Regions from separate parts of the Halomonas sp. PAMB 3232 genome, predicted to be linked through region 2. Evidence: predicted binding sites of a transcription regulator. Region 2 holds the regulator's gene; the other holds the start of a gene.
What was found. Region 2 encodes FNR, which switches genes on or off when oxygen is low (the NO sensors DNR and NnrR bind a similar motif). Its sites were predicted from a motif close to TTGATNTANATCAA; they were not measured.
Positions count from the first base shown of each region.

Region 1: kdgD (5-dehydro-4-deoxyglucarate dehydratase) is a predicted target of FNR. The motif match lies at 3,857-3,870, and genes of this name have one in related genera.

Region 1 covers NZ_CP134865.1:2,837,825-2,845,224, reverse strand. Annotated here, with positions in the region: gene RN346_RS13015 (enolase C-terminal domain-like protein) at 1-291, shown strand, start outside; gene RN346_RS13010 (tripartite tricarboxylate transporter substrate binding protein) at 695-1,660, shown strand; gene RN346_RS13005 (tripartite tricarboxylate transporter TctB family protein) at 1,712-2,212, shown strand; gene RN346_RS13000 (tripartite tricarboxylate transporter permease) at 2,212-3,717, shown strand; gene kdgD (5-dehydro-4-deoxyglucarate dehydratase) at 3,975-4,892, shown strand; gene RN346_RS12990 (enolase C-terminal domain-like protein) at 4,988-6,328, shown strand; gene RN346_RS12985 (tripartite tricarboxylate transporter substrate binding protein) at 6,397-7,335, shown strand.
Region 2 covers NZ_CP134865.1:3,025,991-3,033,390, forward strand. Annotated here, with positions in the region: gene hemN (oxygen-independent coproporphyrinogen III oxidase) at 1-836, shown strand, start outside; gene fnr (fumarate/nitrate reduction transcriptional regulator Fnr) at 867-1,607, shown strand; gene ttcA (tRNA 2-thiocytidine(32) synthetase TtcA) at 1,615-2,517, opposite strand; gene RN346_RS13865 (DNA polymerase III subunit epsilon) at 2,599-3,246, opposite strand; gene RN346_RS13870 (putative nucleotidyltransferase substrate binding domain-containing protein) at 3,251-5,065, opposite strand; gene RN346_RS13875 (DUF4212 domain-containing protein) at 5,755-6,018, shown strand; gene RN346_RS13880 (sodium:solute symporter family protein) at 6,023-7,400, shown strand, end outside.

The sequences.
Region 1 (7,400 bases), 190 kb from region 2:
ATGATGACCCACGTGGCCGCGGCGTGTCCGGGCGAGATCACCGCGATCGACACGCACTGGATCTGGCAGGATGGTCAGCGCATCACCAAAGAGCCGTTCTTGATTCGCGACGGCAAGCTGAAGGTACCGTCGACGCCAGGCCTTGGGGTCGAGCTCGACGAAGAGCAGTTAATGGCCGCGCATCGACTCTATAAGTCGCTGGACGTGACCCAGCGCAACGACGCCATGGCGATGCAGTACCTGGTCGCGGGCTGGGAATTCGATCCCAAGCGCCCGGCGCTGGTTCGCTAACACACGAGTTTTATCAGAAAGTGGTAAGGGCCATCAGGCGTTCAACGCCTGTTTGGCCCTTTTTTTGGCCTGGCATCATTAATAAAAGAGAGGGCCGGGTAATATTTTCCCTCCACGGTTTAGCCTATCTTCAGAGCCGGACACTTTGCGTTTTTAACTTGCAATACCGCTTGTCATTTCTTCTGAAAAGTTTGATTCGTTGGCTATCGAGATTTAAAAGTTACCGCTTAGTGGTGCGCCGCTTTCGGGTGGTTTAAAACACTGACTTTGGTCGTATGTTCAAACGCTGAAACTGCGGCTAGCTTGTAGCTGTATGATTAAATACATATGACTTTAAAAACGATGTTGGTTGCAAATATCTAAAAATCAAAAGCCAATAACTGGGGCAATAATAATGAACAAGATGAACGGTTTATTCGTGGGCGCAGCGTCGCTGTCGCTACTGCTGGCGGGAAGCGCTGCCATGGCTCAGGATTTTCAGGGGCCTGTCAGGATCATTGTGCCTTTTGCGCCAGGCGGTACGTCCGACATTCTCGCGCGCTATATAGCGCCGGAGCTCTCCGATGCGATTGGTCAGCCCGTTATCGTCGAGAACAAGGCGGGCGCGGGCGGCAATATTGGCGCCGACTTCGTTGCCAAGGCCGACCCCAATGGCCATACACTACTGCTTTCCGATTTGACCGCGCTATTGGCCGCCCCCAGTGTTTTGCAAAGCGTTGCCTACGATATCGAAACGGACCTAGACCCCGTGACGATGGTGTCGTACTCGCCCTACGTACTGGGTGTTTCACCCAATCACGAGTTCGAAAGTTTCGATGCCATGGTCGAGTATTCCCGCGCCAATCCCGGCGAACTCGCCGTTGCCACGTCGGGCGTTGGCGCCAACAACCATATTACGACCGAACGGTTGATCCAGGAGCTGGGATTGGACTGGACCGTTATCGCTTACCGAGGCGGCTCTGATGCGACTCGCGCCGTGGTATCCGGTGAAAGCGATATGCTGCTAAACGGCACGACCGCTTCGCTGCCGTTTGTCCTGAACGATCAGATGCATGCGTTGGCGGTCACCGGGGAAGAGCGGCTTGAAGAGCTGCCCGACGTGCCTACGTTTCGAGAGCTGGGCCTTCCAGGCGAGCTTGATGGAACCTATCAGGGCATTCTCATAACGGCCGGTAGCCCACCCGATATCACCGAGCGCCTTCAAGCCGAGCTTGCTGCCATCCTGTCGACCGAAGAGCTTCAAGCGAAAATCGCCGAGCAGGGTGGCCAAGCCAGGCCGTCCGAGTCACCTGACGAGCTGCGAGCGTGGATGACGGCGCAGAAAAGCGAGCTTGAAAGCTTCATTGAAAGCGCGGGTATCGGTCAATAATCGTGTTCCTGTGAACTGACTCAAACATGTCCTGCTTGAAAGAGCAGGGCATTGTTTTTTGGCTACGTTCTTTGGCTACGTTCTTTTGGATACGAGATGCGCGCCATGCATATATTTACCAACCGCGATTTTTTGGCAGGGCTCGTTTGCCTGCTCATATCGGCGCTCGTTCTCTGGCAGGCGCAGGCGTATGACATGGGCAGTCTAAGGAGCATGGGGCCCGGCTATCTTCCCCGTTTTCTTGGCATGTCGCTTTGTGTTCTTGGGCTTGTCACCATGGCAATGTCGGCTAAAACGGCAACCGCGTTTCCCAAACTCAATGTGAGAGCGTTGGTATGCATCACGGTGGCGATCGTGGTCTTCGCCTTGCTCATGAGGCCGGCGGGGCTTTTCCTGGCGACCATGATGCTGGTGTATCTATGCGGTCTTAGTGAAAAAACCTTCAAGCCCATCAAGCTCACCGCGCTGGGGTTGGTGCTGTGTTTGATCTCCTACCTCGTCTTTATCCTGAGCCTTAACATGCCCATTCGCCTGTTTCCCTGGAGTTTCTAATGGAAATTTTAAATAACCTGGCGCTCGGGGTCTCTGTTGCTTTTACCATCGAAAATCTCATGTACTGCGCGCTGGGCGTCACCGTGGGGATGCTGATCGGCGTCATTCCCGGGGTGGGGCATCTGGCCGCCATCTCGATGCTGCTACCGCTCACCTACTACGTGCCCGCCACGACGGCTCTGGTCATGCTGGCCGGTATTTATTACGGCGCTCAATACGGAGGGTCGACGGCCGCTATTTTGTTGAACCTGCCGGGTACGCCCTCTTCGTCGGTGGTATGCCTTGATGGGTATCCCATGACCAAGGACGGGCGGGCCGGCGTTGCGCTATTCATGACGACGATCGCGTCGTTCGTGGGAAGCTTTATTACCGTGATCGTGCTGGCCGCCTTCGCCCCGCCGCTGGCCAACTTCGCCGTCGCTTTCAACTCGGCCGATTACTTCGCCATGATGCTTTTAGGGCTGGTGGCGGCCGCGATTCTCGTACAGGGCAATCCGGCAAAAGGGCTGGCTGCGGTCGTGTTCGGCCTCATCCTGGGCGTGGTGGGGACCGATGTAAGCACCGGGCTTCAGCGCTACACCTTTGGTTTCACGTTTCTTTATGACGGCCTGAATATCGTTGCCATTGCCATGGGCATTTTTGGCGTCACCGAGGTGGTGGCCAACGTTGGCAAAGTGATCCAGATAAAAGACGACAAAAAGATCACGTTCAAATCGCTGCTGCCGACTCGACGCGATATCAAGGAGAGCATTTTCCCGATGTTGAGGGGAACGGGCATTGGAACGGGCATCGGTATATTGCCGGGAACCGGCACCTCGATAGGGTCGTTCATCGCCTATGCCGTGGAAAAGCGAATTTCGAAAAACCCGGAAAAATTTGGCAAGGGCGCCATCGAAGGAATCACGGCGCCGGAGAGCGCCAACAACGCCGCCGCTCAGTCAGCGTTCATTCCTACCCTGACGCTGGGGATACCCGGCGATGCGGTCATGGCGCTGATGCTGGGGGCGCTTTTGATTCATGGCATTACGCCTGGACCCAACGTGATTTCCGATAGTCCGGATCTTTTCTGGGGGCTGGTCATCAGCTTTTTGATTGGGAACGTGCTGCTTTTGATTCTCAATATCCCGATGGTCGGCTTGTGGGTAAGGCTTTTGAAGATACCCTATCCGATTCTCTATCCCTCGATCATTCTTTTCATCGTTATCGGCGTTTACAGCATTAATTACTCGAACATGGATATCGTGCTGGTCGCGCTGTTTGGCGTGATGGGATGTCTGTTTTTACTGTTGGGGTTCGAGCCGGCGCCCTTGCTTCTCGGGTTCATTTTGGGGCCGCTGATGGAGGAGAACTTCCGTCGCGCCATGCTGCTTAGCCGTGGCGATTTGATGGTCTTCCTCGAGAGGCCGGTGAGCGCCACTTTCTTCGCCATGATCGCTGCATTGATCGTTTGGTCGATCGTGTCAGCGCTTCGAAAGAAGCGGGTACCCGTAAGCGCCGAGTATTAGCCTTTAGGTGTTCCATGAAAAGCGCCTTGTCGAGCTACTACAGCCGTATTATGAAGCGATCGGCCGGTTAGCCAGGGAAAATACCAGGACTCATTTTGAGTTCATGAAGGATTAGCCTAAAGTCTAGAGGTGTATTTGTATGATGTATGACAATATGCACCAATATACTGCTGCTGCCCTCGTTTCGAGCGCCCTGCGTTGGGGCATTGCACCATCGTCAGCTACGTTAGCTTGCTAAACTAACAAGAGGATTTGTAATGAATTTTTCTAAACAAGAGCTTAAAGCCTCCATTACCGATGGCCTGCTGTCATTCCCGGTGACCGACTTCGATGCCAATGGCAAATTCGATGCCGACAGCTATCGCAAGCGCTTGCTGTGGTTGAAGGAGTATGAAGTCTCTGCGCTGTTTGTCGCCGGTGGTACGGGCGAGTTTTTCAACATCACCCTGGACGAGTTCCGCGAAATCGTCGAAGTTGCGGTCGAAACGATCGGTGGCCACGTGCCGATTATCGCCAGTGCCGGCCAAAGCGCCGAGCTTGCCCAGCAGCACGCGAAGATCGCTCAGGAAGCCGGCGCCGACGGTATCCTGCTGATGCCTCCTTACCTGACCGAGTGCTCTCAGGAAGGCATCGTCGAGTATGCGGCGAGCGTCTGCCAGTCGACGGACCTGGGCGTTATCTATTACAACCGCGCCAACGGCTATTTGAACGTCAACGCCGTCAAGTCGCTGGCCGACCAGTGCGACAATCTGATCGGTTTGAAAGATGGCAAGGGCGACATGCAGGCGCTCAACATCACCATCAAGACGCTGGGCGACCGCCTTGGCTACGTGGGCGGCGTACCGACGGCCGAAATCATCGCCGAAGCGTACCTGGCGATCGGCGTGAGCACCTACTCGTCTGCGGTCTTCAACTTCGTACCCGACATGGCCGTCAAGTTTTACAAGGCGCTGCGTCAGGGCGACAGCGAGTTCGTTGCCAAGGCCACGCGCGAGTTCTTCATTCCGTTCGTCACGCTTCGCGACACCACGCCTGGCTACGCGGTGAGCCTGATCAAGGCCGGCGCTGACATCGTGGGCTACCCCGGTGGCCGCGTACGCGCGCCGTTGACCATGCCCAACAGCGATCAAGTCGGTCAGCTGAAAAAGCTCGTCGAGAACGCCAAGTCGCTCTAAGCGTTTGAAAAAATCGCCGGGTAGCGCGGCCTGCCCGTCGTTGCCCGGCGAATGCAAATGATGGTTCATGCGCGCATGGATCGATGGAGACGTGTATGCCCACCCCCAATACGCCCACTATCACCGACATGCGTGTCATTCCCGTTGCCGGACGTGACAGCATGCTGCTCAATATCGGTGGCGCCCATTCCCCGTATTTCACCCGTAACCTGATTATCCTCACGGATAGCGCCGGCAACGTTGGCGTGGGTGAAGCGCCCGGCGGCGATACGATTCAACAGTCGCTGGAGAAAGCGCGCGCGCTGGTCGTGGGTCAGTCCCTTGGCAAGCTGCGCTCGCTGGTCGCCTCACTCAACCGTGATGGCCAGAGCGCTGACTTCGAGGATTTTGGCAAGGGATCCTGGACGTTCGAGCTTCGCATCAACGCCGTCGCGGCACTTGAAGCCGCGCTGCTTGACCTGATGGGCAAGTTCTTGGGCGTGCCCGTGGCGGAGCTATTGGGCAACGGCAAACAGCGCGACGCGGTCGATGTGCTGGGCTATCTCTTCTTTATCGGAGAAGGGCATTCGACACCGCTGGATTTCCGGCGGGGTACGCAGGGGCTTAACCACGACTGGTATCGCCTGCGCGACGAGGCGGCCATGACCCCGCAGGGGGTCGTCGAACTCGCGCAAGCGGCTCATGACCGCTACGGCTTCAAGGATTTCAAGCTCAAGGGCGGGGCGCTTCCCGGCGAGCAGGAGATCGAGGCGGTCACCGCGCTACACAACGCGTTTCCCGAAGCGCGCACCACGATCGATCCCAACGGCGCCTGGTCACTTCAGGAAGCGATCACGCTGTGCAAGAACCTGCATGGCGTCATCGCCTACGCCGAAGACCCGTGCGGAGCGGAGCAGGGATTCTCGGGCCGCGAGATTCTCGCCGAGTTCCGTCATGCAACGGGCCTGCCGGTGGCCACCAATATGGTGGCGACGAACTGGCGTGAAATGGCGCACGCGCTGATGCTGCGCTCGGTCGATATTCCGCTGGCGGATCCACACTTCTGGACGCTGTCTGGCGCGGTGCGCGTCTCGCAACTATGCCAGGACCATGGCATGACCTGGGGTTCCCACTCCAACAATCACTTCGATATTTCGCTGGCCATGTTTGCCCACGTGGGTGCCGCCGCGGTTGGGCGCACGACGGCGCTGGATACGCACTGGATCTGGCAGGAAGGCGATGCGCGTTTGACGCACAATCCGCCGGAAATCAAAAACGGCCAGGTGGCGGTCACCGATGCGCCAGGGCTTGGCATCGACATCGACATGGCCGAAATCGAGAAAGCCCACGCGCTTTATCGCAGCCTACCCGCCGGTGGCCGCAACGATGCCACGGCCATGCAGTACCTGATCGACGGATGGACGTTCGATCCCAAGCGCCCAGCGCTGGTTCGCTAACCGTCGATGCCCGGATATGACTCGCTCACTATCCGGGTTTTTCAACCTGAGTAAGAGGTCAATCAACAATGAAAAAGCTACTCGGTAGTGTCACGCTCGCCATCACGATGGTGGCCGCAGGCCAGGCGGCTGCGGATTACCCCACCAAAAACATCAGCATGATCGTACCGTTCTCTGCCGGCGGCGGTAACGATACGTTCGTGCGTGCGCTTCAGCCCTTGATCGAAGAGCAGCTGGGCCAAACGCTGGTGATTCGTAACATCGCCGGTGGCGGTGGTGCGGTCGGCATGTCGCGCGCCGTTGCCTCGCCGGCGGACGGCTACACGCTGCTGGCAGCCAGCAACGCGATGCTCACACTCGAGGCGATGGGCAACGTGGCGTTCACCCACGATGATTTCGATTTCATCGCCAAGATCGTTGAAGAGCCCTACCTGGTCGCGGTCAGCAGCGACAGCCCCTACCAGGATCTCGAAAGCCTGGTAGAAGCGGCTTCGGCTGGGTCCATTCGCGTTGGCTCTTCCGGCGTTGGCTCGTCGGCCTATATCACCGCCAACGCCATCGCCGATCGTACGGATACCACGTTCAACCTGATTCCCTACCCGGGCGGCTCGGAAGCCATTTCCGCTGCCATGGGCGGGCACGTCGAAGCCGTCGTGTTGGGCGGTGCCGAGCTTCGCTCCGCGCTCGAGTCAGGCCGCTTGAACGCGCTCGCCACCACCTACGCCGAGCGCAGCGACAACCTGCCAGACGTGCCGACGTTCCAGGAGTCCGGTTATGACCTGACGCTGACCGTATGGCGCGGCATCGTAGGCCCGAAAGGTCTGCCGGATGAAGTGGAAGAGGCGTGGGTCGCCGCCATTCAGCAGATCGTCGAAGACGGCTCCTATGAAGAAACGGCGAACAATCTGGGGACAGAGCTTGCACCGCTTTATGGTGAAGAACTCGACGCCTTTATCGATGAATCGGCCACTATCATGCGCGAAGCCGCGGGTGATCTGGCTCAGTAATCGCGACCCCCATGCGCTGTTGGGCACCCCGTGCCTGACAGCGTGGCTGTACCAGGCGTTTCTCG
Region 2 (7,400 bases):
AGCGCGCCATCAACCGCGTCCAGCCAAGGCAGCTGACCGAAACGCTGATGGACGAGGCGCACCGGCTCGGCTTTGGCTCGCTCAACGTGGATTTGATTTATGGCCTTCCACGCCAGAGCGAGCGCCGCTTTGCCGATACGCTCTCTCAGGTGATCGAGCTGGGGCCGGCCAGGCTTTCGCTTTTCAACTACGCCCACCTGCCCGCGCGCTTCGCGCCGCAGCGGCGCATCGATGAAGCCGAGCTTCCCGGCGCTGACGAAAAACTCGCCATGTTGCGTAAAAGCATCGAAATGCTGGCCAGTGCGGGCTACGTGCATATCGGCATGGATCACTTCGCCCTGCCCGAGGACAGCCTGGCGATCGCCCAGCGCGAGGGCACGCTTGCGCGTAACTTCCAGGGCTACTCGAGCCACGCGCAGTGCGATCTGATCGGGCTGGGCGTGTCGGCCATTTCGCGTATCGATGACGTTTACGCGCAAAACCCGGTCAAGCTCGACGACTACGCCGCGGCGCTCGATGAGGGGCGACTGGCGACCTGCAAGGGCCTTCGCTTGAGCCAGGACGATCTGATTCGCCGCGCGGTGATCGAGCGGCTGATGTGCGATATGCGCCTGGACCTGGCCTTGATCAGCGCGCGCTTTGACATCGACGCCGAGGCTTACTTTGCTGATGCGCTGTCACGGCTCGCCCAGGCCGAACGTGACGGTTTGATCGAGCGCACGGGCGCGGTGTTGAACGTGACGCCAATCGGGCGACTGTTGATCCGCCATCTGGCGATGGCCTTCGACGCTCATCTGTCGGCGCCGCTCGCCCAGCGCTACTCAAGAATCCTATAATGGGCACCTACGGTTTATAAGGAGATGGTAATGTCGACTCCCGCCCGCCAGCGCTCGGCGCTTTTGCAAGCCCCTCGCTGTCAGACCTGTAGCCTGAGCTCGCTGTGCCTGCCGCTGGCGCTTCAGATCGAGGATATCAGCCAGTTCGACGCGATCATTCGCCGCCGCGCGCCGCTTAAAAAGGGCGAGGCGCTGTTTCATCAGGGCGAGCGTTTTTCGAGCGTCTTTGCGGTGCGCTCGGGCAGTCTCAAGCAGGTCACCAGCGAAGGCTCGGGCTTTGAGCAGCTCACCAACTTCTATCTGCCAAGCGAGCTGGTGGGCCTCGACGGCATCGACGAAGAGACCTACCCGGGCAGCGTAATTGCGCTGGAAACCACCACCGTGTGCGAAATTCCCTTCAAGCATCTGGACACGCTTTCCGAAGAGCTTCCCGAACTCAGGACCCAGCTTTATCGCAGCATGAGCAAGGAGCTTCGCGACGACCGGCGCATGATGCGCCTTTTATCGCGCAAGACCGCCGACCAGCGCCTGGCGACCTTTCTCACGACGCTCTCGGATCGCTTTCGCCGCCGCGGCTACTCGCCCTACAGCTTTCGCCTCTCCATGGCGCGGGCGGATATCGGCAACTACCTTGGCTTGGCCGTCGAGACGGTCAGCCGCATTCTGAGCCGCCTTCAAAGCCAGCAGGTCGTCGCGGTATCCGGGCGGGAAGTGAACATTCTGGACATGGCCAGGCTCATTACCCTGGCCGATGAGGAAGCGGTAAACTGACGCTGGATCAGCCCAGGTTGAGCGCCGAAATACGCCCGGCCTTGAGTTCGGCCTGTTTGGCCTCGAGCCCCTGGAAGTCAAAAAGCGCGCGGTCGGCCAGCTGCGAAGGCGCCACGTTGGTGACCGCCTTGAACATGCTTTCGAGCCGACCCGGGAATTTCCTGTTCCACTCGGCGAGCATCTTCTTGACCTCCTGGCGCTGCATGTTCGGCTGCGAGCCGCACAGGTTGCAGGGAATGATCGGAAATTCCATCAGCCGCGAGAACTCGGCGATGTCCGCTTCCTTGCAGTAAGCCAGCGGGCGAATGACGATGTTCTTGCCGTCATCAGAGAGCAGTTTCGGCGGCATGGACTTTAGCGAGCCGCCGAAGAACATGTTCAAAAACAGCGTTTCGAGAATGTCTTCGCGGTGATGGCCCAGCGCGATCTTGGTCGCACCGATCTCCTCGGCGAAGCCGTAGAGCGAGCCGCGTCTGAGCCGTGAGCAGAGCGCGCAGGTGGTCTTGCCCTCCGGCGTTTTCTCCTTCACCACCGAGTAGGTATCGCGCTCGAGGATGTGGTACTCCACGCCCTGGGCGTCGAGGTAGCGCGGCAGCACGTGCTCGGGGAACCCCGGCTGCTTCTGATCGAGATTCACCGCCACCAGCGAAAAGTTCACCGGCGCGTTGCGCTGCAGATTGCGCAAAATCTCGAGCATGGTGTAGCTGTCCTTGCCGCCGGACAGGCACACCATCACCCGGTCGCCTTCGTCGATCATGTTGTAATCGAGAATGGCGTTGCCGACCTCGCGCCGAAGCCTTTTCTGCAACTTGTTGAATTCGCGCTTCTGTTTGACGTCGTGAAGCTCGGCTGAACCGTTGGACGCGACAGCTTCCAACGCGACGGGGTCGAAGTGATCGGGTTGCTGCATGGTGTACGCACTGCCGGTGATGAGGATAAGGCGCTCATTCTATCAAGACTCCCGCCCCCACCCAATAACGTCGAGCGCCGCTCACGCCTCGAGCGCGGCGTCGCGCGTCAGACGCATGTACAAAAGCGCGCAGGCGCTCGCCTCGCCCAGAAGCGACGTCGCACCGGGGGGCGTCAGCCGCGCATGGCGAAGCGCCTGGTCGAGATCCGGCGCCAGCCGGGGGTCGATCGACGAGCGCTTCTGACGGCGCTGGTAGAGGCGTTCGATATCGACCTGGGCGTTGGGCAGCTCGAAACCCAGCCGCTGGTCGAACAGCCGGTTGACCGGCCCAAGCGTTTGATCGAGCCCCCACCCAACGACCGGACGATTGCCAATGAACTCGGCGAGCGTGGCGATGTTTTCCGCCGTAGGCGCCATGAGCGCCGGGGTCGGATGCTCCACCTGGTGGCGGCGCAGCGCACGCCTTGCCACCGTGTGGCGATCGGCAAGCGTTGCCACCCAGGCGTTTTGGGTCAGCACGCGGCGCTCGTTGAACACCACTGCGGCCACGCTCAAAATCGGATCGGTCGGGGCGAAGCGAAACGCCAGCGCCACCAGCTCCTCGCCAAGATAAGGATGGAACAGCCACTCGAAGGGCGAACCGGCCAGCCGTCGGCGGTCGCTCTCGCGCTTGAACAAGCTACGCAGCGAGCCGCCAAAGAGTGAAAAGTGTCGAGTCGTCAATTGCATACCGCTATGAGTACTCCAGGTGGTATCGGTGGGTAAGGCGCGCCTTGAACTCCTTGACGATGTGCAGCGCCTCGCGCAGCAGGTCGCGCTCGAGCGACGACAGGCTCTGCACCACCACGTGGTTGGCGAGCGCCGCCTGGCCGTTTGGGGCCGCCAACTGCTGGCGCAGGCGAAGCTCGCTGAAAAGCGCCAGCGCCTCGCCCAAGTCCTCGGCGAAGCGATGTTCCAGCCGGCCGTCGGCCACCAGCGCCTCGAGGCGCTCGAAGGTGCTTTCGGCGTCGATGCGCCGCTCCAGCGCCATGGTGCGCACGCCATGCACGATAGGAAAAATCCCGCCCTTTTTGATGTCGATGCCGTGCTCGCGCCTTTTCAACGAGCCGAACAGCGTCAGCGGCGTGGAAAAACTCAGCGCCGCCCGCGCCAGATAGCTCAGCAAAAGCTCATCGTCGGCGCAGCGCGCGTAGAGCGCCTGGCGCACGCGCCGGGCAAGCTCGGCGTTGCCGGCCACGGCCCGGGCGTCGAGCATGATGGCAAGCTTCATGAGGCTGTCGCCGTCGCGCTTCTCGGCCCAGCGCTCGATCCGCGCCTGCCAGGTCGCCACGCTCCCGACCCACTCGGGGTTGGAAACCATGATGTTACCCGGGCACGGCGGGTAGCCCAGCTCGACCAGCGTACGGGTGAGCGCCTGCATCGCCGCCGGCGCCTCTGGCCAGCTGGCGTCGTCCGCAAGAATCAGGGCGTTGTCCTGGTCGGTTTTGAGAATCTGCTCGCCGCGGCCTTCGCTGCCCATCACCACCAGACAGCACCGCTGCGTAGGGGCGTCCGGCGCGCCAAAGCCGAAAGCCTTGTGATGGATGCGGGCGTTGAGCGCCGCCAGAAGTTCCATGACGAAACGAAGCTTCACCCCTTGGGCCATTAGCGCCCGCACGAGCTCCGGGGTGCGTCGGCTCGCCTGGGCAAGCGCCTTCAAGTCGCCGGCCTTTTCGATTTGAAGCCCCACCACGTAGCTGCGGCTCGAAAAGTAGCTCAGCACGTCGGGAAGCTCGACGATGCCGGCCAGGGCTTCGCCGTCCATCACGACCACGCGTGCGATCTGGTGGCGCGTCATCAGCACCAGCGCCTCGAACAGGTACTGCTGCGGGGTAACGGTGACCAGCCCCGTGGGCGTCAGCGCCTCGAGCGGCGTCGATGCCGGCGTTTTCTCCACCGCTAACGCACGCAGCAGATCCGTTTTGGTCACCATGGCGTAGCCGCCTTTTGCGCTTACCAGCAGGCTGTCGGCCTGCTGCGCCAGCAGCGTATGCACCGCCTGCTGGAGCGGCTCGCGGGCGTCGAGCACAAGCGGGGCGCGCATGCACTCACTCACCCGCGCCAGCATGAAGCCGGCCATGGTGATGCCGTCCACTGCGCGGCGCTCGGCCAAAAGTTGGGTCTTGTGGGCAAGCGTCTCCCGGAAAAATGCCTCGAAGGCCGGGTAGTGCTGACAAAGCGCGCTGAACGTCTGCTTTTGCAACACGTAGCAAAGCGTCTCCTGCTCTGCTTCGAAGCGGTAGCGACTCTTGCCGTTCAAAAGGCTGATCGCCCCGAACACATCACCTTCGGTGTAGTGGCCGATACGTGTCCGGGCTGCGGGCTCTGCCGGGTCGAGCTCGGCGACCTCGCCCTTGTGAATGATGAAAACGCCTTCGCCGGGCTGACCGGCCTCGAGAATGACGTCACCGGTATCGAAATAGGCGAGATCGAGTCCGTCGCGCACCCGCGCCGTGCCCGCTTCGTCGAGCAGGGAAAACGGCAGTTTTGAAAGGTCGACCTCGATCATGCGTCACCTGCTTAAAAAGCCACGCTCGCGCTGGATCCGACAATGGGAAAACGTTCGACCAGTGATGCGAGCTGGTTAAACCGTGTATACCCGCGGATAGTGCGGCGTTAGCGCTGATTGTTCTTATTACTACTTCCTGTGACTGACTACTTCCTGTGACTGACTACTTCCTGTGACTAACGCGGGTTACTCGCGCTTGTTACTAAAGTCTATAAACTCGACGCCCAACAAATACTTTTTAAAAGCGTCGAGTTTGAATAAAGCGTTCTAAAAAAAGAGTAGCGACGCTCGATAAAAACGACTGAAAGGAGATTAATTGGGTTAATAGACTATCGTCGCCTCCTTACCAAAGTCGTATTCAAGGGGCTTCAAAACGCCATTGTATAGAGTAATTTAGCGCTATTTTTCAGGTTGCCAATAGCGCCTTTAGTCCGTGATACCAAAGTCTGGATTTCTTTTTTCCATTTATTGGCCAGTATTAGCCTGAGTTTTGAAGATAACATTGCCTTAGGGCGTACGACTTATCGTGTCAGGTGGCAAGGAGGGAGTATCTGACGCTCGGTGGCGAGCACCAACCCGGCATAAAAATCGCTTTAAAGGGAACACGTTAATCGCTCGATACGGTCAGGCGCTTTGCGCCGGCCGCGTTTGGACACTTTCCAACCTTAAAATCATAAATGGAGAGCACCATGATAGCAGATGATAAATCCAACGCTGCTGCTTACTGGAAGGCCAACGTTCGCTTGATCACAGGCTGTTTGGTCGTTTGGGCGTTCGTCTCCTACGGCTGCGCTATCCTGTTTCGCCCGCTTCTGGCGTCCATTCCTGTGGGCGGCACGGATCTGGGCTTCTGGTTCGCCCAGCAGGGCTCGATTCTGACCTTTATCGCGCTGATCTTCTTCTACGCCTGGAGAATGAACAAGCTCGACAAGAAATTCGGCCTGGGAGAGTAAGCCAATGAGCCAGTTTGCCATCAACTTACTGTTCGTCGGCGCCTCCTTCGCGCTCTATATCGGCATCGCGATATGGGCACGTGCCGGCTCTACCAAGGACTTCTACGTCGCCGGTGGCGGCGTTCACCCGGTGACCAACGGCATGGCGACCGCCGCGGACTGGATGTCGGCGGCGTCGTTCATTTCCATGGCCGGTTTGATCGCCTCCGGCGGCTACGCCAACTCCACCTTCCTGATGGGCTGGACCGGCGGCTTCGTGATTCTGGCCATGCTGCTCGCGCCTTATCTGCGCAAGTTCGGCAAGTTCACCGTGCCGGACTTCATCGGCGAGCGCTTTTATAGCCGCACCGCCCGCGTAGTCGCGGTGGCGTGTCTGATCATCGCCTCGGTCACCTACGTTATCGGTCAAATGACCGGTGCGGGCGTGGCGTTCTCGCGCTTTCTGGAAGTGCCCAGCACCTGGGGCATCTGGATTGCGGCGGTCACCGTGTTCTTCTACGCGGTGCTCGGCGGCATGAAGGGCATCACCTACACCCAGGTGGCGCAGTACGTCGTGCTGATCGTCGCTTACACCATTCCGGCGGTGTTCATCGCCATGCAGCTCACCGGGAACCCGATTCCGATGTTCGGCATGTTCAGCACCCACACCGAGTCCGGCGTGCCGCTTCTGCAGAAACTCGACGACGTGGTCAACGCCCTGGGCTTCCAGGACTACACCGGCGATGTGGACAACAAGCTCAACATGGTGCTGTTCACGCTGTCGCTCATGATCGGTACCGCGGGTCTGCCCCACGTCATCATCCGCTTTTTCACCGTGCCGAAGGTGGCCGACGCGCGCTGGTCCGCGGGCTGGGCGCTGGTGTTCATCGCCCTGCTCTACCTGACCGCCCCGGCCGTGGCCTCCATGGCCAGGCTTAACCTGATGACCACGGTGTATCCGGAAATGACCGGTCAGGTCGAGGATTACGAGGCCGCCGCCGAACCGATCCTCTACGCCGACCGCCCGGCCTGGTTCCAGACCTGGGAAGATACCGGCCTGATCGTCTACAGCGACGTCAACGATGACGGCCGCATCCAGTTCTACAACGACACCAGCGAAGGCTTCACCGGCACCGCCGAAGAGCGCGGCTGGGCGGGCAACGAACTGACGGTCAATAACGACATTCTGGTACTGGCCAACCCGGAAATCGCCAACCTGCCGGGCTGGGTAGTCGGCTTGATCGCGGCGGGCGGTATCGCGGCGGCGCTGTCCACCGCGGCGGGGCTGCTGCTGGCGATCTCCTCGGCGATCAGCCACGACTTGATCAAGAACACCATCAATCCGAACATCAGCGAGAAAAAGGAGATGCTGGCGGCGCGGATTTCCATGGGTGGGGCGATTT